4 regions of the Streptomyces sp. SS7 genome follow, and region 4 is predicted to be linked to each of the others. Evidence: riboswitches for the same ligand, from Rfam matches in the RefSeq annotation. Region 4 holds a riboswitch; each other region holds the start of a gene.
What was found. Region 4 has a riboswitch for cobalamin ahead of U5640_RS14910 (ribonucleoside-diphosphate reductase subunit alpha). Riboswitches for the same ligand answer to the same signal wherever they lie in the genome.

Region 1 (5,384 bases), 3.7 Mb from region 4:
AGCGATCCCGACGCGTCCGGCCGTAGCCCGGTCAGCTCCTCGATCCGGCCCACCGCGTCCTTCAGACGGTCGTGTGCGAGCCCCTCCACATCGCCGCAGTCCTGGCAGACGACGTGATGGTGCGGCTCTCCGGGAACGCAGTAGCGCGTGGCACCAGGCCCGTGCACGACGTACGTCAGCCCGACCGCCGTGAGGGTCTCCAGAGTGCGGTAGACCGTGGTGGGGTGCACGGGCGGCCCACTCCGGCTCAGCTCCTCCCATGCCTCGGCGACGGAGAGATGACGCGCCGAAGCAGTGAACAACGCGACGATCTGCAGGCGCCCCGGGGTGCAGCGCAGCCCGTGCCGCTGCAACAGAGCACGAGGCTCGGGCGGCGCCACCATGCCGCCACGCGTGGACCCGCTCACCTCCCCGCCCCTCTCGAAGTGCCGCATTCCGCGCCCACCACGACACGGCACATAGTCCTAGGACCAACGCCTGATCGGCAGCGCGCTTCTCTTGCTGCTAGCGTGCAGTTGCACATGAGTGGCAATTATGTCGGAGGACGTTGGACATGGCGGTTTACACGCTCCCGGAGCTCCCGTACGACTACTCGGCGCTCGCCCCGGTGATCAACCCGGAGATCATCGAGCTGCACCACGACAAGCACCACGCGGCGTATGTCAAGGGCGCGAACGACACGCTGGAGCAGCTCGCGGAGGCGCGGGACAAGGAGTCGTGGGGCTCGATCAACGGCCTGGAGAAGAACCTGGCCTTCCACCTCTCCGGGCACATCCTGCACTCGATCTACTGGCACAACATGACCGGCCCGAAGGACGGCGGTGGCGAGCCCCTGGCCCAGGACGGCGTGGGCGACCTCGCCGACGCAATCTCCGAGTCCTTCGGATCCTTCGCCGGCTTCAAGGCCCAGCTCACCAAGGCCGCCGCCACCACCCAGGGTTCCGGCTGGGGCGTCCTTGCCTACGAGCCCGTCAGCGGCCGACTGATCGTCGAGCAGGTCTACGACCATCAGGGGAACGTCGGCCAGGGCTCCACCCCGGTCCTGGTCTTCGACGCCTGGGAGCACGCCTTCTACCTCCAGTACAAGAACCAGAAGGTCGACTTCATCGACGCCATGTGGGCCGTCGTGAACTGGCAGGACGTGGCCCGGCGTTACGCCGCCGCCAAGGAGCGCGGCGACAGCCTGCTGCTCCGCCCGTGACGCAGTAGCCGCGTCGGCACAGTCGTCCTGCTCGTGATCGTCTTCTCAACCTTCACTTGCAGGCGGTAGGAAGAAGGGCTCCCGTGAGGACGTGACTTGCGGGAGCCCTTCGGCCGTACGGAGTCTCAGGCTGAGCCCCGGTGGCTGGGCGGTCCCTGGAGCGGGTGATGTCGGCTCCAGCGGACGCCGCTTACGGGTCGGTTTGTGTTGGAGGTCGAGCCCCCATGAGTCGGCGTGGCATTCGACACGGCCCAGGGACATGGGCATGGGGAGTGTCGCGAGGGGCCGTTCTCCTCCCTGTCCACTGGCGATGGGGCAGGCCGGATGGAACAGGTCGATCGGGGCCGGTGCGCAGAGAATGGGCCTGAGAGGCCGCTGACGGCGGTGCGTTGGCCAGAAGGCCGTCGCCGCTCAGCCGCTCCCGCTGATGCAGTGCTTGAGCAGGTCAGTGGTGATCGGGTCGATGATCCGGTAGCGGACCACCCGCCCGTCCTTCTCGCCCGCCACGACGTCGGCGGCGCGCAGGAGTCGCAGGGCCTGGGACACGGCGGGGTCGTTCATTCCGGTCGCGATGGCGAGGTCCGAGACAGCGAGCGGACCCGTCTGGCGCAGGGCCATCAGGAGGGCGAGGCGCCCGGGATCGGAGAGCAGGGAGAACCGTTCCGCCCAGGCCCGGACATGGTCGGGCTCGCCGATGGCGGCGACGGCGTCGCAGACCCGGTGGCCGTCGATGGCGATGCGGTCTGCGCGTTCGGCGGGGACGAGATGCATGGACGCATCCTCGCAGGTGGCAGTGTGATCTTGCATACCTGCGCAGCTGCGCAGCTGTGCAGGTATGCAGGTGTGAGCGGTCGCCCGTACGGTGGGCGGGCCGTGGTGTTCGGGAAGACCGGTGACAGCCCTTCGTGGTTCGGGGGGTTCAGACCGGAGCGGCCCTCGCCACTGTGATCGGGGAGTCTCCGTCCCATTTGTGCACGGTCACTGTCCGCCCCTTGGCGGATGGGAAGGCCGGGACGGAAGACGCGCGCACCCGTAAGCCAGGAGACCGGCCACGGCACTTCACGAACAGATCCACGAGGTGCTGGAGCGTGACCGTATGACCCTGTCCACGGGGCCTGACGTGCCTTCTGTCTTTCGTTGGCGGCGCGAGGACACCGTCCGTACCGCCGGTCTTCTGGCGGTGATCGCCGCGCTGCACGTGCTGGCGTTCGGCATCCTGTTCCTGCTCGTCGTGCCGGGGCACTACGAGGTCGGTTCGAAGGCGTTCGGGATCGGCCTCGGGGTGACCGCGTACACGCTCGGTATGCGGCACGCGTTCGACGCCGATCACATCGCCGCGATCGACAACACCACCCGCAAACTGATGGCCGACGGCAAGCGGCCGGTATCGGTCGGCTTCTGGTTCGCGCTCGGCCACTCCAGCGTGGTGGTCGCGATGGCCGCCCTGGTCGCGGGAGGCGCGCAGCTCGCCGGCACGCTGCTGAACGACGACTCCCGCACCCACCAGACACTCGGTGTCGTCGGCACGACCGTCTCCGGGACCTTCCTCTACCTCATCGCGGCGCTCAACCTCGTGGCGCTCGCCGGCATCCTGCGGGTCTTCCGGGCGATGCGCTCCGGCACGTACGACGAGGCCGCTCTCGAACAGCACCTGGACTCGCGGGGATTCATGAACCGCGTCCTGGGCCGCTTCACCAGGTCGATCACCCGGCCGGGGCAGATGTTCCCGCTGGGCTTCCTGTTCGGTCTCGGTTTCGACACCGCCACCGAGGTCACCCTGATGGTGATGGCGGGCAGCGGCGCGGCGGCCGGGTTGCCGTGGTACGCGATCCTGTGCCTGCCGCTGCTGTTCGCCGCAGGGATGAGCCTGTTCGACACCCTCGACGGGACGTTCATGAACTTCGCCTACCAGTGGGCGTTCTCCAACCCGGTGCGCAAGGTGTTCTACAACCTCGCCATCACCGGCCTGTCGATCGCGGTCGCCTTTCTGATCGGCACCATCGAACTGGTCGGGGTGCTGCACGAGAAGCTCGGTCTGCGCGACGCGGTGACCGGCTGGATCGCCAGCCTGGACCTGGGCAACGTTGGCTACATCATCGTCGGCCTGTTCGTGCTCGTGTGGGCGGCGGCGCTGGTGTACTGGCGGCTGGCCAAGGTGGAGCAGAGATGGGCCGCCCGTCTCGCCGAGGGCGGCTGACACCCGGGGCATGATCCACTGCCGGGCTGTGCGGCCGGGGCGGTGAAGAGCGACGCCGTCCTCATTGTTCCGGCCTCCGTGCCAGAGCCGGGAACAGGACGGGATCCAGATCCGATTGCTCAAACGAAGGCGAGCCGTGCCGGAGCGGACGTGGTGGTGGTGTTCCTGCCCGGGTGGGGGAGGAGATCAGTGGGCCGCATGGCAGCATCGGGGCATGAGTGCGTCCCCGGCGGTACGGAGCCTGCGCGCGGCGGTGTTCGCCGCGCTGTGCGTGCTGCTCGCCGCCGGAGGGCACGCGCTGGCGACCGGTACGGCACCGCCCGTGTGGGTGCAGGCCGCCGGGTTCCTGCCGGTCTTCGGGGCCGGGTACCTGCTGGGCGGCCGGGAGCGGTCGCTGGCGGCCATCGGCGCCGGCACGGTCACGGCCCAGGGCGCACTGCACCTTGCGTTCGGCGCCGCACGGCCGCACGCCACGATGGTCATGCAGGGCATGCGCCTGTCCCACGTGCACGCCGTGACCCCGCACGCCACCGCCGTTCATGTCGCGGCGGCCCTGGTACTGACCTGGTGGCTGCGGCGCGGGGAGGTCGCGCTGTGGTCGCTGCTGCGCCGTGCCGTCGCGCTGGTGCCGGGCCTGGTGGCCTGGTGGCTGGTGAGCGGCGGGGTACGGCTGGTGCCGGACGCGCGGGATGTCGTAGGACCGTGTCGGTGGGCCGACGGGCCGCGCCTGCTTGGACGTCTCCTGCTGCGGCACGCGGTGCAGCGGCGCGGGCCGCCGCCGCGGAGCGCGTACCCGATCTGACCCCGACACGCCCTTCCAGTACGGAGATCGACCCACCCATGTCCCGAGTACGCATCACTCTGCGCCGCGTCGGCGCTGTCACCGCTCTCGCCGCGGCCGGAGTCCTCGCCGCCGCGGGCGTCGCCTCCGCGCACGTCACCGTCCACCCCGACAGCTATGCCAAGGGGGCCACCGACGGTGTCCTGACCTTCCGTGTCCCCAACGAGGAGGACACCGCCTCCACCAACAAGGTCCAGGTCTTCCTGCCCACAGACCACCCCGTCCTCGGCGTCCTCGTCTCCCCGCGCGACGGCTGGAGCGCCAAGGTCACGAACACGAAACTCAAGACGCCGGTCAAGACCGACGACGGCACCATCACCGACGCCGTCTCCGAGATCACCTGGACCGGCGGCAAGATCGACCCCGGGCACTACGAGGACTTCGACGTCGCCTTCGGTCAGCTGCCCGAGGACACCGGCCAGCTGACCTTCAAGACGCTCCAGACCTACTCCGACGGCAAGACCGTCCGCTGGATCGAGGAGGCGGCGCAGGGCGACGAGGAGCCGGAGAACCCGGCCCCGGTCCTCAAGCTCACCGCGAAGAACGCATCGGACGAAGCCGGCGTGCCGACCGCCTCCGCGTCCCCCTCGAAGGCATCCGTGTCCGCCGCCTCCGGCGGCAGCGACTCCACCGCCCGCGGTCTCGGGGTCGCCGGGCTGGTCGTGGGCGTACTGGGCCTGGCCGCGGCGGCCTTCGCCATCGTGCGTGGCCGCTCCGGCGGTTCCCGGGCCGAGTGAGGCGGGGTGCCCTGCCGATGGCGAGCGGTCGGCAGGGCACAGCTCGTCGAGCGGTCGACTCATATGCGGCGCACGCGCAGGACCGCTCCGGGAACCAGACCCTCGCCCGTTTTACATGTGACGTACATCACGATTAACTGCCGGAACTCGACGCTCTGTCGACTCGACTACTGGAGTGCTACGGCTACAACCGCCGTCTCTCGCAGGACGGTTCGATGCGACCAGGAAGGTCGGGCATGGCCGATATTCCCCTGTCACCCCCCTCCGTCGGCGGGGCCGCCCGCAGACTGCTGCCGGCTCCCGCGCTGTGCGGGTTCCTGCTTCTGCTGGCGCTGGTGTTCTCGGTGTCCTACGCCGTCGGGTCGGCGGCGGGACCGGTGGCGCCAGGCATGCACGGAACCGGGAGAA
Region 2 (5,384 bases), 6.0 Mb from region 4:
GGCCGCGACCGTGACCACGCCCGGCAGCTCGGTCGGGATGTCGAGGCAGGCGTTGGTGATGGTGCGGGTGACCGGCGTCGAGTCGTTGGGGCTCGCTGAGTCGGTCGTCTTGTGGGCGAGGTCGTAGTTCTCGTTGCCCGCGGCGGCGATCTGGAGGGAGCCCTTGCCCTCGGCGTACTCCTGGGCGCGCTTGACGCCCTCGATGATGGCGGCCTGGTCGATGTTGTCCGGGCAGTTGAACTGCCAAGGGTCCGTGTAATAGCTGTTGTTGGTGACCTTGAAGCCGTGGTCACCGGCCCAGACGAAGCCGCAGACGGTGTTCTCGGCGAAGAAGAAGGAGTTGCCGGGCTCGGCGACCCGGACCGCGGCGATCTTCACTCCGGGGGCCACACCGACGACGCCCTTGCCGTTCTTGGCCGCGGCGATGGTGCCCGCCACGTGGGTGCCGTGCGTGTCGACGTCCCGCCAGGCGCCGGTACGGGTGTCGGGCTTGCCGTAGGCGCAGGAGACCGAGTCGGCCGCGTCGAAGTTGGGCGCCAGGTCCTGGTGCTGGTCGTCCACACCGGTGTCCAGGATGCCGACCGTGACGGACGCGGAGCCCGGGTTCACGGCCCAGGCCTGGTCGGCCTTGATCTGGCTCATGTCGGCCCGGACCGGTTCTCCGGCCGGGGTCGAGGCCTGGGCCGGATTTGCCGGGAGCGTCGGGTTGTAGGCATCGGCCGGGACGTCCGAGGTGCGCGTGGCGCCGACCTGCTGCACGCCGGCGACGCCGCGCATGGTGGCGGCGAATCCGCTGGACGCCGAGTGGGCGACGATCACGCCGATGGCGTCGTAGTTCGAGAAGACGGTGCCGCCGTTGGCGGCGATCGCGGAGCGGACCGCCGCATTGTCACCGGGGGCGGTGATCACGAGGTAGGCACGCGTGCCGGCCACCCAGGCCGCGCTCTGGGAAGCCGGCACGGCGGCCGGGGCGTGGGCCTTGGCGGCCGGCGCGGTGGAGGAGACGACGGGGAGCGTGCCGGCGAGGGCGCCCGGGGTGCCGAACGCGAGGGCGGCGCCGAGCGTGGCCGCCAGGACCAGCGTGCGTCTTGGGCGGCTGGATATGTGGGGTATCAATGCGTCCTCCGGAGACGGCCCGGCCGTGCTGGTGGCAGCGGCCGGGCCGTACGAAACGAGTGGTGGATGCAAGATGTCAGGTGCATGCCCTAGTGCGGAAGTACCTTTCCGCGCAGGGGCGTTATGGAGGCATGGCTGAAAATAGACCTGCCCCGGGCGTCGGCGGGGCCCGGAATCCGCTGGGAGCCCGGCGACGCCGACCGCGTTGCAGGGCCGACCTCAAGCACGCGTACCGACGACGGCGTCAGAGCGTCGGCTCGTGCTCGCGCAGATGGGCGATGATCAGGCTTGTGAGGCCTCGGGGGCCTCGTCGGGGACCCAGCGACTGAGATCAACACCAGGACGCCGGGCTCGGCTTTGGCCGCCTCATGGTCAGGGGATACGCGGGGCACCAGCCAGGTTCGCGACCACAACGGTCGTCAGATGCCTCACGCATGGTCAGCCCGAGCTCTGCTTCGCCGCCGGGATCTCCGGCGCCATCCAGCACCGCGCCGGCATGCAGACCTCGAAGACCGTCGTCGCGGTGAACAAGGACGAGGAGGCTCCGTGTCGACGTCGCTCCCCGTGACCGAGCGCACGATCTGACCGTACGTCGGACTTGATAGCCTCGGTGTGCCAGTCGAGCCACACCCGAGGCCAGGGAATCCGGTGCGAATCCGGAACTGACGCGCAGCGGTGAGGGGGACGGGCGGGGCACGACGCCACTGGGAGACCGGGAAGGCGCCCCGACCGGACGAACCCGAGTCCGAAGACCTGCTGGCACCTCCGCGCCCCCGCGCGGGGGACACCCGTAGGCCAGGCTCCGCGTACGAGCCCCGACCCCCGAGGCGTGCCCGTGCTCCGTTCTCCCGCCCCATCCCGTACCGCGGCGTTTCTCCTCGCGTCCGCTGTGCTGCTCACCGCCTGCGGCTCCTCCGGCGACCAAGCGGCATCGAAGAAGACCACGGCCGCCGGCTACCCGGTGGTCCTCGACAACTGCGGTCACAGGAGCACCCTGAAGGCAGCCCCGAAGCGGGCCGTCTCCCTCAACCAGGGCACCACGGAGATCCTGCTCTCCCTCGGCCTCGCCGACCGCATGGCCGGTACGGCCACCTGGACCGACCCCGTGATGAAGGGCCTGGAGAAGGCCAACGCCTCGGTGCCGCGCCTCGCCGACAACAACCCCTCCTTCGAGAAGGTGCTGGACGCCGAACCCGACTTCGTCACCGCCTCGTTCGTCTCCACCCTCGGCGCGGGCGGGGTCGCCACCCGCGAGCAGTTCGAGAAGCTCGGCGTGCCCACCTATGTCTCCCCGTCCGACTGCGCGGCGGGCAAGGACAACGACAGCGGCGGCGACGGATCACGCAGCAAGCCACTCACCCTCGACGCCGTCTACGGCGAAATAGGCGACCTGGCACGCGCCTTCGGCGTCGAGGAGCGCGGCGAGAAGCTGGTCGCCTCGCTGAAGAAGCGGGTGAGCACGGCCACCGCCGGACTGCACGCCTCGGACGTCTCCCTCATGTACTGGTTCGCCAACTCCCAGTCGCCCTACCTCGCCGGCTGCTGTGGTGCGCCCGGCGCCGTCACCCGCGCGGTCGGCGCGGAGAACGCCTTCGCCGACACCCACGACGAGTGGCCCCAGGTCAACTGGGAGACCGTCGCCGACCGTGACCCCGACGTCATCGTGATCGGCGACCTGACCCGCAAGCAGCAGACCGCCGAGACCGCGCAGGCGAAGATCCGCTTCCTGGAGACGAACCCCGCCACCCGCAACCTGACCGCCGTGAAGAAGAAGCGGTACGTCCTGCTCAGCGGGCAGGCGATGAACCCGTCCATCCGCACGATCGAGGGGATCGAGAAGGTCGCAGCCGGTCTGCGTGACTTCGGGTTCGCCAAGTGAACGTCCGCTCGCTGCTGTTGACGGGCGGGGGACTGGTCGCGCTGTTCGTGTCGATCGCCGTCGCCGTGACGATCGGGCCCGCCGACATCTCCACCGGTGACGTCTGGGCGTCCGTCGCGGCCCATCTCGGCCTGGGGGAGGGCACGTTGGCTCCGCTGCGGGACGGCATCGTATGGGACCTGCGGATGCCGCGGACCCTGCTCGCCGCGGTGTGCGGGGCCGGACTCGCCGTCTGCGGCGCGGTCATGCAGTCGCTGCTGCGCAACCCGCTCGCCGACCCTTTCGTGCTCGGGGTCTCCTCCGGCGCGTCCACCGGGGCGGTCGCCGTGGTCGTGCTGGGGGTGGGCGGGGGAGCCGTGTCCCTGTCGGCGGGCGCCTTCCTCGGCGCGCTGCTCTCCTTCGCCCTGGTGCTGCTGCTCAGCCACACCCTCGGCGCGAGCACGGACCGGGTCGTGCTCTCCGGGGTCGCGGCCATGCAGCTGTTCTCCGCGCTGACCTCCCTCACCGTCCTGACCTCGGCGGACGCGGAGACCACGCGGGGCGTGCTGTTCTGGCTGCTGGGCTCGCTCACCGGCGCCGACTGGGGACAGGTGCTGCTCTGCGCCGTCGTCCTGGCGGTCGTGCTCGTGGTCTGCCTCGGGTACGCCCGTACGCTCGATGCGTTCGCCTTCGGTGACGATGCCGCCGCGGGACTCGGGGTCCGGGTCGCCCGCACCCGCCTGGTCCTGCTCTGCGCGACCGCGCTGCTCACCGCCGCGCTGGTCAGTTGCGCCGGCGCCATCGGCTTCGTCGGCCTGGTCCTGCCGCACGCCACCCGGGCCCTCACCGGCTCCGGGCACGCCCGTCTGCTGCCGGTCACCGCGCTGACCGGCGCCGTCTTCCTGGTGTGGGTGGACACGCTCGCCCGTACCGTCCTCGATCCCCAGGAGGTCCCGGTGGGCGTCGTGACGTCCCTCATCGGCGTGCCGGCGTTCGTGGCCGTGCTCTACCGAGGACGGAGCAGGGCATGAGCAGCCTGCACGCGGACGGGGTCGTACGGCGCCTGGGAGACAAGGTCGTCGTCGACGGCGTCACGCTCACCCTGCACCCCGGTGAGACCGTCGGCCTGCTCGGCCCCAACGGCTCAGGAAAATCGACGTTGTTGAGACTGCTGGCCGGTGTCCTCGCGCCCACTGCCGGAGTCGTGACCCTGGACGGGCGCCCGCTCACCGAGGTCAGCCGCCGTGCCACTGCCCGCCGTGTCGCCACCGTCGAGCAGCACGCCGACACCCAGACCGAGCTGACCGTCCGGGACGTCGTCGCCCTCGGCCGCATCCCGTACCGCCGCGCCTGGGCGCCCCCGACGACGGCCGACGCGCAAGCCGTCACCGAGGCCCTGGCGCGCACCGGCCTGGCCGACCGCGCCGGACAGTCCTGGCACACGCTCTCCGGCGGCGAGCGCCAGCGCACCCAGATCGCCCGCGCCCTCGCCCAGCAACCCCGCGAACTCCTCCTCGACGAACCCACCAACCATCTCGACATCCAGCACCAGCTCGACCTCCTGGAGCTGATCGCCGGCCTGCCGGTCACCACGGTGATCGCCCTGCACGATCTGCATCTTGCCGCGATGTACTGCGACCGCCTGCTCGTCCTGCGCGACGGGCGCGCCGTCACGGAGGGCACCCCCGCCGAGGTTCTCACCCCGGCCCTCATCGAGCAGGTCTTCGGCGTCCGCGCCGAGGTGACCCACGGCCCCGGCCACCCTGTGATCCGCTTCCTGCGCCCGGCTGCCCGGGACGTATCTTCCCCGAGGAAAGGTGTGACGAGCGATGCCTCGACAGCGCCCTGAAGCAGCCGGCCCGGACCGCACCCTTGCCGCACCCGCACCCGCACCCGCACCGGCACCGGCACCGGCACCGTGCCGCGTCGTCGTCTGCCGGGACTGCTGCTGCGGAACCCCGAAAGTCACCGGCGTGGATCACGACCGGCAGCTCGCGCGCCTGGCCGAGGAGGTACCCGTCCGCGTCTCGGACTGCCTCGACGTGTGCGAACACGCCAACGTGATCGTCGTCCAGCCCTCCGCCGAGGCTCGCGCCGCAGGCGCCCGCCCGGTCTGGCTCGGTCTCGTCAACGACCCCGACGCCGCCGAGGACGTCGCCGCCTGGGTCCGGGCCGGCGGCCCCGGAATCGCTCCCTGCCCCGACATCCTCGACCTCTACGTCTTCACCCCGCCCCGCAGGGCGCGATGAGCACGAGGGTCGGCCCGGTCGGGGCCGACCCTCTGCCTGGCACCCGGGCGGGGTCGACCCTTTGCCCGGCACAGGGGTCGCAGGGTTGACCTACGTCTCCGTGCGCGTCGTGAACATGGCCTGGTCCAGCCAGGTCAGCAGGTCGTCGACCACCTCCTTGC
Region 3 (5,384 bases), 1.1 Mb from region 4:
GACGACCACGCATGACAGGGCCCCCGGACGATCCGGGGGCCCTGGTGTCATGACGGTCGGCTCACTGCGGGACGGTCATCGCCGCCCGCGCCGAGGCCTTCACGGGCCTGGGGTTCAGGAGCCGTTCGGCCAGTTCGCCGAAGAGGAGGCCGAAGGCCGTCCACAGGGTGATCTGGAGGGCCAGGGTGGACAGGCGGAACCGCCACAGCAGGGTGGCCGGGAAGTCCGCCGGGACTTCGTTGACCGCGGGCAGGAACGCGTACGCCAGACCGATCAGGGTGACGAAGCCGAGCACGGCGACGACGGTGGCGTACCAGGTGCCGAGCCTCGGCGCGAGGCGCTTGCCGGCGATCACCGCGGCGATCGCGAGGAGCACGCCGAGCAGCATCATCAGGAAGAACAGGGTGGTGCGTTTGGCGATCGTGTCGTGGTCGCCGACCGCGGGCGGGTTGGCCGGGTACTTCAGGAACGGCACGACGTACACGGCCAGCAGCGCGGCCCCCGACAGCAGCAGCGCCGTGGCCCGCGGGCCGAATCGGCCGACCCGGCCGAGGGCGAAGCAGTAGGCGAGGGCGGCGATGCCGCCGAAGGCGACGCCGTAGACCAGGACGCCGGTGGCGAGACCTGCGGTGGACTGCAGGGAACGGGAGACGAGTTCGACCTCGTGCTCGTGGGCGTGGGACTCCTCGAAGCCGATGGCGCTGTCGACGTTCGGCTCGCCCAGGAAGTAGGCGACGACGAGGGCGAGCACGCCGGCCGCGAGGCCGGCGAGCATGCCCCGCACCAGAAGGTTTCGCACGGTTGCGGAATTCATGGTGGTGCGGCGCCCCTCGTCAGTGGCAGGGGAAGCCGAGCAAGTGGCGGGCGTCGTGCACCCACTCGTGGACTCCCTCGCCGGAGACGACGGAGGTGGCGCCCTGCTCGGCGCCGACGAAGTACAGCAGGACCAGCATGAGGATGCCGAAGAAGACCGCCCACGGAGCGATGTCCTTGAGCGGCAGCTTGGCGGGAACGGCGGGTGCGGCGGTGGTCGGCTGGGCGACGTGCTGCGCCATGGGCAGGGCCTCCTCTGGGAGTTCGCGTCCCATCTCGGTGGTGCACAGGACGACGGCCCCGGGTCTGACTCGCGGTCCGCTCCCGCTGCGGGGAGCGCACCGTTCACAGTGGCGCGACCGTGCCGGATTTCCACCGGCTTCCGTGTTTCCGTCGTCGATATCAGAGTGAAGGTACCGTGCCCCGCGGAACTGGCCAAGAGCGCATGGTCCGACGTGATCGGACTCTCCCCGCCCCCGACGGCCGCGCGGCCGGCCGCTCCGGGGCCGCTTGATCGTCTTCATGGTGCAGTGCGAAGTGACGTTCCTGATCCGCGGGATGGTCATGACCGGGCTGGACACCTCCGTCGCCCTCGGCCGTGAGACGGCGTCGGGGGCGGGGACGGGCCGCCTGCCACGACCGGGGCCGGCCCGGTGCGCCGCTGCGCCGCTGCGCGCGAACGGGAGCGCCGGCCGGTCGGCCGCGATGGCCGCCACGGTCCCCTCTGTGGCCGCACCGATCAGTCCGCGGGCGCTGCGCGCCGCCTACGACCGTGTGCCAGGCGCAGGTGCTCAGCCTGACCGATCCCGAAGCCTTCGGGCGGACTACCGGCGTCTGCTGACCAGGCCGGGAGACACCACGGGTTGCCGCTGGCGGCTCTGCCCGGTGGGTGCCCCCGGCCGGGACAGGGCACTGCGGCGGGAAGTCGACGAATGCCTTCCGGGGGGCTTCGTCGCACCGCTGCGTCGGGAGTCAGGGCCTGCCGCCGACGATGGTGGCTAGGGCTGTTACTGCGCTTCGGGTCCAGGCGTACTGGGCTTGGGCGCGTGTTGCCCGGTCGTCGCAGGCCGGGTATCCGAAGGCTCCCGTTGTGTTCTGCTGTGCGATGAGGAAGGAGATGGCGTCCTGGGTGATGCGGTGACGGCCCCACCCGTCCTGGGCAAGGCTGCGGATGGCGGCTGCGATCTGGCCGAGGTGGTACGTCTCTCTGGCTTCGCGCAGGGAGACGGCGGCCTGAAGCGGGTAGAGAGGCTGTTCGTGCGGCACAGCCTGACGGGGGACGGCGGCGGTTGACGGGCCGAGGAGACCGAGGTCGACAAGCCGGTGCACATTGTCGTAGATGTCGGCAGGGACCATGTCGAGTGAGCTGACCACATCGGCTGTGGCCTTGAGGAAGTGTTCCAAGGACGGACAGCCGACTCCCGCTGTGCGGAGGGCCAGGGCGAACTCTCCCGCGACTTCCATGCCCTGTTCCTGCCAGAGGGCCGGGGCCGAGTCGGCCAGGCGCGCCGCGTAGTGCTCGAGCGCCGGCCGGGCGAGGTGGTGTTCCCGGATTGCGGCGGCCCCGACAGCAGCGGCCGCGACACCGGGAAGCCCCACGCGCGGGTCTTTCATCATGCTTTCGTCGCACAGCCACAGGACAGCGCGCCTGAGGGGCGCTTCCAGAGGGACATCCGCAGTCGGCAGATCCGGGCGTGGCTTGGCGGGCCGTCGGGGGCTTCGCTCGAGAAGGCCGGCCAGGGCGGCGACGATGGTGGTGTGGTACCCCTCCGCCCAGTGGCGGAACTCGTCATCCCCACTGTCCAGTCCGGGGTGGATGATGCCTTCGGGCCCGTTCACCCGCCCGTTGTCCTCCTGGACGGATTCCAGGAACCGCCATGCCCGGTCTGCCGCTGGGGAGTCGGTGATGCCGAGGCAGTACAGGCAGCACAACAACTCCCCGGCCAGGTCGGCGTTCGCACGGGCCTCGGCCAGCACGAGGAGCGCTTCGAGGAGTTCGACGGCCTCGCCCGGGCTGTAGCCGCGGGGCCATACAGGCTCACGCAGACCGAAGTCCGTGACGTAGAACAGCGTGTGCGTGATGGCGTAGACGTCGCGGTCGCCCAGCTTGAGGACGTTCGGGCGTCGGCACAGAACGGTGAAGGGCAGAACCTCGTCCATGGAGGACAGGTCGTTTTCGATCCCGCACAGGTACAGGGTGTGGAGCAGATCCAGCTGCCGATAGGGCACTCGCTCGAACGCGGCCGCGTATCCGCCGCCCGAGGCCTGCTGGACAATCCGCCGGAATTCCGGGTCTTCACGACCGCAGAGCCGCAGTGCCGCGTATGTCCCTGCATACAGCAGGAGGGCAGCTTCGTCCCGCGCAATCATTTCCCGGTAAGAGGGCTGCCGGGCGACGTCCTCGACCTGTTCGAGAACGGCCGCATAGCCACCGGTAAGAGGTGCACCATCAAGGCGTGCACGCAATCCCACCAGAAAGGCCGTCTCGATCAGAGCTTTGCGGGTGAACAGTACTTGGTCCGGCTGGGATTTGCGCGGGTCCAACATGGCCCGGCGCGCAGCGAGCCAGGCAACGGCCCGGTCCTCCACCGCGCGCCTTCGAGATGACCGGACGCCGGGTTCTTCTGTTTCCACCGTTTTCCTCCCGGCAGTCACCTTGTTCGGCAGATCAGCCTTCTGCAGGCACCGAGACGTCGGCTACTTCGTTGGCGACGACCAGGACGTAGCGTTCCCAGGCGAGCACATAGCCTGCGACATCGTCCAGCTGGCTGACCTGACCGACCACGCGCTCCAGGGGAACACTGAGGTCGACCAGCCCACTGGTCCTGAGGAAATCCAGCGCTTTACGCGCATCAACCGACGGTGGACAGGACATGACGAACCTCCTGCTCGAAGTCCAGCATTTCCCTTCTACTGTCGTCCAATTCACCATGGCAGCGGAATATGCGAGCGGAAACTCATACATTCACACTTGCCCTGCGCGACTGCCGTTCGGCCTCAGGACGACCGACGCTGCCGTACCGTCGACGACCGGCCTGAGAGCATCCTCACCGCACCATGAGGGCGCTCGCTTCGCCCACCGCCCTGACGTGGCAGGCGTAAATCGGTCCGGGCGCACCGCAGGCCGCTCGGGTCCGGGCGGGCGGACAGAGCCCGGCCCAGCGGGTCGAGCGGGATCAACTCCGGTTCCGGGTGTGCGAGGTGAGCGCGACGAACCGGGACGAGCCCGAAGGCCGCCGAACACAGCCGGTGCACGTCCTCCGTCGGGCACCGACACCAACACCGACCGTTCGAAAGTACGTTGACCGCGTGAACGCGCAAACTCCTGCCGATCGCCCGCATCCCCGTCTACTGTGACGGCTGCGTCGCCCTCTGTGCCGAGGCGAGGGGCGGCGCGGCAGGATGCAGAAGGGGGCGCGTCCACCAGGGGGTCGGCGGGAACGCGTGCCGAGAGCAGAGGAGCGGGGCAGTGACTCACGAGCTCGTCGACGGCGGCTTCCGCATCGAGCGCGGCACCGGCAGGCGAAGCATGGGGGAGGCCCACCTGGCCGATGACGTGCGCGCTCCTGAGGAAGCCTCCGACGCTACGGTCTCCGTCACGACGAGCCTCCGCCGAGGTACCGGGGTGCGCATCGGCACCGGCAGCGACGGCGACGATCCGCCCCACCCGGCGACGGCGTACCGAGGCGGCGAGTCGCTGCGCGACCTCGTCGAGGAGGCGCCCCGGCTGCCGGGCTCCCGGGCCGCCGCCACCGGCACCCGGATCGCCGCCGCCCGCCCCCAGGACGTCGTCCGTCCAAGCCACCCCGCCTGACAGCTCGTCCAGAGACAGGAGCTCCACGGACCATGAGCGACCCGCAGTACCGGCAGCAGCCCGATGGGCTTCCCTCGACCTACGAGCTCGAGGCATGGCGTGCCCTGCAGCAGTTCAGGGGCCGCCCGCTGTCACGAGCGATGACCAACGCCGGCGAGCACGTTGCCAACGGCGTCGCGCATCTCGGCAAGCAGGCGGCGAAGCAACTGGAGAAGCGCCCGCGGGCCCGGTCGGCGGTCTCGCGGGGACAGCAGTTCGTTGCCAAGGGCGCTCAGAAGATCGGCGCGGGGGCTCGCGGAACCGTCGACGCCCTGCCGGACTGGAGCGGTACGGCCGTTCAGTCCGTACGGCAGACCCTGGGGCGTGTCTCGCGAGCGGGGCTCTCCTCCAAGCGCGTGGTGGCGCTCCACAACAAGCGTGGGCACGAGGTCGAGTCGCTTCCCGACCTGCGTCGCCTCGACCTGGAGCTCGTCGATGCTGTCCGTGGACGGAGGGCAAGCTGGTACTACCCGGCCGCCGCGGCGCTCTCGGGAGCGGGCGCGGGGCTTGTGATCTCCGGAGGAGAGCTCGTCATCGCCGCATCCGCCGGCGCCGCGGCGGCGCCTTCGGGAGGCGCGATCGCAGGGGCGTTCGCCGCCGACACCGCTGCCGTCCTCGGACTCGCGTCCCGCGCCGTCGGCCAGGTCTCGCTGTTCTACGGTTACGACCCCGAAGAGCCTGCCGAGAAACTCTTCGTGATGTCAGTCGTCAACGTCGG
Region 4 (5,384 bases):
CTCGGGCACGTCGGCGGGGGAGAACAGCGACCACTGCCCGTCGGCGTTCACCCGGCGCATGAACTCGTCCGGGATCCAGTGCGCCAGGTTCAGGTTGTGCGTACGGCGGGCGTCCTCACCGGTGTTGTCGCGCAGCTCCAGGAACTCCTCGATGTCGGAGTGCCAGGTCTCCAGGTAGACCGCGGCCGCGCCCTTGCGCCGCCCGCCCTGGTTCACGGCGGCGACGGAGGCGTCCAGGGTCTTCAGGAACGGCACGATCCCGTTGGAGTGCCCGTTGGTGCCGCGGATCAGCGAACCGCGCGAGCGGATGCGGGAGTACGACAGCCCGATGCCGCCGGCGTGCTTGGACAGCCGGGCCACCTGGTGGTAGCGGTCGTAGATCGAGTCCAGCTCGTCCAGCGGGGAGTCGAGGAGGTAGCAGGACGACATCTGGGGGTGCCGGGTGCCGGAGTTGAAGAGGGTGGGGGAGGACGGCAGGTAGTCGAGCCGGCTCATGAGCCCGTAGAGCGCGGCGACCTCGTCCACGGAGCGGGCCGTGTCGTCCTCGGCGAGACCGCTCGCGACGCGCAGCAGGAAGTGCTGGGGCGTCTCGACGACCTTCCGGGTGAGGGGGTGGCGCAGCAGGTAGCGGCTGTGCAGCGTGCGGAGCCCGAAGTAGCCGAAGCGGTCGTCGGCGGCCGGGTCGATCAGCGCGTCCAGCCGGTCCGCGTGCAGCCGTACGAACGTGGCGGTGCGGTCGGCGACGAGCCCCTCGCGGTGGCCGACGGCGACGGACCCGGTGAAGGACGTGACGCCCTGGGAGGCGGCCTCGGCGGCGATGGAGACCGTCAGCAGCCGGGCGGCCAGCTTCGAGTAGGCGGGGTCCTCGGAGATCAGGCCGGCGGCCGCCTCCGTGGCCAGCTCGCGCAGCTCCGTCTCGTCCGCCCGCGCCGAGCGGCCGCGCAGCGCGGCGGCGGCGACCCGACCGGGGTCGGCGTCGGGGAGGTCGGCGGTCAGCTCGGTCAGGGTCCGCAGCAGCGCGGCACCGGGACCGTCGAAGTCCGGCTGGATCGCTGAGGCCGGATCGGCTGGCGCGATGGTCACGTGGGGCTCTCCCTCGCTCGGCAGGGGGCCTCGCACAGGACAGGGGGCAGCACACGAGCGCGCACGGCGTCGCGTCCACCGGCCCACTCCACGAGACCCGGACGTCAAGGCACCCGGACCGGGACGGCCGGGTGCGCTGTCGGCAGGTCCTCGGACTGACGCTCGGGCACAGACGTGCACGAGTACACCGTTGCGGGACAGTTCCGGATTCGCACCGGATTCCCCTGCGGCGACAACGAGCATGAGCATACATCTTGTGCTCGCCTGTAACGCCACCCCCAGATGTTGTGTCGGGGTGGTGTCAGAGTGTCAACTCGTAGGTGAGGAGAGTGACGTCGTCCAGGTGCGGCACGGGATTCCAGTCCCGCCCGGGCGTACGGACGAAGCCGAGACGTTCGTAGATCCGGTGGGCGGCGTGCATGCTGCGCTGGGTCGACAGGACGACCGCCGTGCAGCCCTCCGTGGCCCGCGCGCGGTCGAGACAGGCGCGCACGAGGGCCTCCCCGGCGCCCCGGCCCCGCGCGTCGTGCGCGACCGCCAGGGCGCGGATCTCGGCCTCGCCGGGCCGCGCGATGTCGGCGACCGGGCCGGGCCCGGCGACGAAGGTGACACCGCCGAGGAGCCGGTCGCCGTCCACGGCCACGAGCACCTCCGCGGCGGCCGCGCGGGCGGCGACGTCCTTGAGCACCGGCAGGTACTCGTCCCCCTCGCCGTAGTCGAGGAGGCCGTCCTGGAGATAGGCCTGTGCGGTGATGTCGCCGAGTGGCCCGTATTCGGCGGGACTCGCTGTGCGGATGACCAGGTCCATGCGGGTGATTGTGGACGACAGCGGGCCGCCGTTGTGCATGGTTTTCGGCGGCCCGCCGCGGGTGGTGCGTGGCCGGCCGGGGCCCAGGCGGCGGAGCCGCAGGGTGATACGGCTCCGCGCCCCCTGGTGGGCCGGGGTCGGCGTCGGTCAGTGGCTCGTCCCCGCCGTCGCCGGGGGAAGTTCCACCTGTACCCCCGGGTCGCCCGCGTCCGCCGTGTAGTCCTCGGGCCTGGTCTCGTCGACGCCCTCGGGGGCCTTCACGGCCTTCAGGACGAAGGTCAGCACGACCGTGACCGCGACGTTCAGGACGAAGGCCGTGAGACCGATGTAGCCGATCTCGCCGATGCCGGGGATCTCCTTGGCCGAGCCGCCGAAGTGCTTCTGGGTGGGGGAGGCGACCCCGTACGCGGCGAACGTGCCGTACACCATGCCGACCGCCCAGCCGGCGAGCAGGGCCCAGCGGTGGAACCAGCGGGTGAACAGGCCGCCGACCAGGGCCGGGAAGGTCTGCAGGATCCAGATGCCGCCCAGCAGCTGGAAGTTGATGGCGACCGTCTTGTCCATGGTGAGGACGAACGCGAGGGCGCCGATCTTGACCAGGAGCGAGACCAGCTTGGAGACCTTCGTCTCCTGCTGGGGGGTGGCGTCCGGCCTGATGAAGTCCTTGTAGATGTTGCGGGTGAACAGGTTCGCGGCCGCGATCGACATGATGGCCGCCGGGACGAGCGCCCCGATGCCGATCGCCGCGAACGCCACGCCCGCGAACCATGACGGGAACATGTCCTCGAAGAGCTGAGGGATGGCGAGCTGGCCGTTGGTGACCTTGACGCCGGCCGCGATCGCCATGAAGCCCAGCAGGGCCAGCAGACCGAGCATCAGGGAGTACAGCGGCAGGATCGTGGTGTTGCGGCGGATCACGTCACGGCTCTTGGAGGACAGGGTCGCGGTGATCGAGTGCGGGTACATGAAGAGCGCGAGCGCGGAGCCCAGCGCCAGCGTCGCGTACGTCCACTGCCCCGGTTCCGCCGGGGTCAGCGCGCCGCGCGGCTTGCCCGTCGCCGGGTTGGTCCGGCTGAACGCCTCACCGGCCTTGGCGAAGATGTCGTCGAACCCGCCCAGCTTGATCGGGATGTAGATGATCGCCACCGCGATGACGATGTAGATCAGCGTGTCCTTCACGAACGCGATCAGTGCGGGGGCGCGCAGACCCGAGGAGTAGGTGTACGCCGCGAGCACGCCGAACGCGATCAGCAGGGGCAGGTCCTTCACGAACCAGTTGGTGTCGTCGCCGCCGACGCCCATCACGTCGAGCACCGCCTGGATGCCGACGAGCTGGAGCGCGATGTAGGGCATCGTCGCGAGGATGCCGGTCAGGGCCACCGCCAGCGACAGGCCCTTGGAGCCCCAGCGCCCGCGCACGAAGTCCGAGGTGGTCACGTACCCGTGCTTGTGGGAGACCGACCACAGGCGGGGGAGGAAGGTGAAGATCAGCGGGTAGACGAGGATCGTGTAGGGCACGGCGAAGAAGCCGGCCGCGCCCGCCGCGTAGATCGCCGCCGGTACGGCGACGAAGGTGTACGCGGTGTACAGGTCGCCGCCGAGCAGGAACCAGGTGATCCAGGTGCCGAACGACCGGCCGCCCAGGCCCCATTCGTCGAGGCTGTGCTCGTTGTCGGCGCGGCGCCAGCGGGCCGCCAGGAAGCCCATGACCGTGACGGCCAGGAAGAAGAGGATGAAGACGGCGAGGGCCACGCCGTTCACGCCGTCCTTCATCGGCCGGCACCTCCCCGGCGCGTCCGCTGGTCACGCCGCCAGAGCTGGTACGCCACCATCGTGAGCGCGGTCGAGATCAGCACCCACAGCATCTGGTACCAGTAGAAGAAGGGGATCCCGATGAACCGGGGATCCACCTTCGCGTAGGAACCCACCCACAGCATCGCCGCGAAGGGGGCGAGCAGACAGAGGCCGATGACGACGCGCACAGGCGTCACCACCGGCTCCTCGGGCACTTCCGGGGCTTCTGACATCGGTGGCTTCCGTCCCCTCGCTGATCGCCTTGATCACAGATGTAATGCGCAGGCAATGTAAGTGACGGATAAGCCGAGCGGAAGACCCTCTACAGACCCTCCACGCGCACGTGCGGCCAGTTCTGTCCGGCGGTCTTTTTCGCCCGGCTACTCGGCGGGCCGCTTCAGGCGGGCCACGAACTTGTAGCGGTCCCCCCGGTACACCGACCGCACCCATTCCACCGGCTGCCCGTCCTGGTCCAGCGAGTGCCGGGAGAGCATCAGCATCGGCAGGCCGACGTCGGTGCCGAGCAGGCCGGCCTCGCGCGGCGTGGCCAGGGAGGTCTCGATGGTCTCCTCGGCCTCGGCGAGCCGGACGTCGTAGACCTCGGCCAGCGCGGTGTACAGCGAGGTGTACTTGACCAGCGAGCGGCGCAGGGCCGGGAAGCGCTTGGCGCTCAGATGAGTGGTCTCGATGGCCATCGGCTCGCCGTTGGCCATGCGCAGCCGCTCGACGCGCAGCACCCGGCTGCCGGCGGTGACGTCCAGCAGCCCGGCGAGGGTGTCGTCGGCGGTGATGTAGCCGACGTCCAGCAGCTGCGAGGTGGGTTCGAGGCCCTGGGCGCGCATGTCCTCGGTGTAGGAGGTGAGTTGCAGCGCCTGGGAGACCTTCGGCTTGGCGACGAAGGTGCCCTTGCCCTGGATGCGCTCCAGGCGCCCCTCGACGACGAGTTCCTGGAGGGCCTGGCGGACGGTGGTGCGCGAGGTGTCGAACTCGGCGGCCAGGGTCCGCTCCGGCGGGACCGGGGTGCCCGGCGTCTGGGTCTCCGTCATGTCGAGCAGATGCTTCTTCAGCCGGTAGTACTTGGGCACGCGCGCGGTACGGACGGTCGCCCCACCCTCGTTCTCCGCACTGCTGACGTCGGTGCTCATGGCCTGCCTTCCCGGCTCCGGGAGCCGAAGGGCCGACACACCGTCGGCCGCGGCTTCACATCGTGGCACGGCGGCGGCAGGACTCGCCCCGCCGTTCCGTGATCCCCTCTGTATACCGTCGCACCGCTCGCTGGTCTAGTCCAGAGGGTGAGTGGTCTACCGGACTCCGCCCCTCCGGTGCCGATGTTTTCGACGGCTTCTTACTTAAAGGTTCCTGCATATCTAGAACCCATAACGGCTGGTCAAAGCCGTTTCAACCACCCTTGACAGCCGAAATGGTCTGCGCCAAGCTCACCGCACTGGTCTACACCATTGGTCCAGGTCCCGGCATATGGGCGGGGGGTGTGGGCATCCCTGAGGAGGGTGGCGTGAAGCGCAAGCTGATAGCCGCGATCGGTATCGCGGGCATGATGGTCTCCATCGCGGCGTGCGGCGGCGACAAGGACGGCGGGGACGCGAAGGGCTCCGAGGCCAAGGAACTGACGGTCTGGCTGACGGTCGACGCCCAGAACAACTGGCCCGCGCTGGTCAAGGCGGCCGACGCGGCCGTGCTG

Region 1: it holds a riboswitch for cobalamin, as region 4 does, so the genes downstream of both, U5640_RS31960 (HoxN/HupN/NixA family nickel/cobalt transporter) here and U5640_RS14910 (ribonucleoside-diphosphate reductase subunit alpha) in region 4, are expected to answer to the same signal.
Region 2: it holds a riboswitch for cobalamin, as region 4 does, so the genes downstream of both, U5640_RS41740 (ABC transporter substrate-binding protein) here and U5640_RS14910 (ribonucleoside-diphosphate reductase subunit alpha) in region 4, are expected to answer to the same signal.
Region 3: it holds a riboswitch for cobalamin, as region 4 does, so the genes downstream of both, U5640_RS09620 (CbtB-domain containing protein) here and U5640_RS14910 (ribonucleoside-diphosphate reductase subunit alpha) in region 4, are expected to answer to the same signal.

The regions. Positions count from the first base shown of each region.
Region 1 is NZ_CP141223.1:6,939,494-6,944,877, forward strand. Features, by position in the region: gene U5640_RS31945 (Fur family transcriptional regulator) at 1-407, opposite strand, end outside; gene U5640_RS31950 (superoxide dismutase) at 554-1,201, shown strand; gene U5640_RS31955 (metalloregulator ArsR/SmtB family transcription factor) at 1,613-1,972, opposite strand; cobalamin riboswitch at 2,059-2,270, shown strand; gene U5640_RS31960 (HoxN/HupN/NixA family nickel/cobalt transporter) at 2,298-3,398, shown strand; gene U5640_RS31965 (hypothetical protein) at 3,613-4,200, shown strand; gene U5640_RS31970 (YcnI family protein) at 4,239-4,976, shown strand; gene U5640_RS31975 (hypothetical protein) at 5,213-5,384, shown strand, end outside.
Region 2 is NZ_CP141223.1:9,283,115-9,288,498, forward strand. Features, by position in the region: gene U5640_RS41730 (S8 family serine peptidase) at 1-1,116, opposite strand, end outside; partial or broken gene U5640_RS41735 (electron transfer flavoprotein subunit alpha/FixB family protein) at 1,559-1,663, shown strand; cobalamin riboswitch at 1,716-1,892, shown strand; gene U5640_RS41740 (ABC transporter substrate-binding protein) at 1,946-2,995, shown strand; gene U5640_RS41745 (iron chelate uptake ABC transporter family permease subunit) at 2,992-4,005, shown strand; gene U5640_RS41750 (ABC transporter ATP-binding protein) at 4,002-4,823, shown strand; gene U5640_RS41755 (hypothetical protein) at 4,948-5,223, shown strand; gene U5640_RS41760 (lysophospholipase) at 5,314-5,384, opposite strand, start outside.
Region 3 is NZ_CP141223.1:2,148,841-2,154,224, forward strand. Features, by position in the region: gene U5640_RS09610 (histidine phosphatase family protein) at 1-15, shown strand, start outside; gene U5640_RS09615 (CbtA family protein) at 62-814, opposite strand; gene U5640_RS09620 (CbtB-domain containing protein) at 834-1,055, opposite strand; cobalamin riboswitch at 1,092-1,249, opposite strand; gene U5640_RS09625 (hypothetical protein) at 1,786-3,447, opposite strand; gene U5640_RS09630 (hypothetical protein) at 3,482-3,688, opposite strand; gene U5640_RS09635 (hypothetical protein) at 4,283-4,627, shown strand; gene U5640_RS09640 (EcsC family protein) at 4,660-5,384, shown strand, end outside.
Region 4 is NZ_CP141223.1:3,272,925-3,278,308, reverse strand. Features, by position in the region: gene U5640_RS14910 (ribonucleoside-diphosphate reductase subunit alpha) at 1-1,083, opposite strand, end outside; cobalamin riboswitch at 1,207-1,339, opposite strand; gene U5640_RS14905 (GNAT family N-acetyltransferase) at 1,385-1,891, opposite strand; gene U5640_RS14900 (sodium:solute symporter) at 2,039-3,664, opposite strand; gene U5640_RS14895 (DUF3311 domain-containing protein) at 3,661-3,918, opposite strand; gene U5640_RS14890 (GntR family transcriptional regulator) at 4,066-4,830, opposite strand; gene U5640_RS14885 (extracellular solute-binding protein) at 5,199-5,384, shown strand, end outside.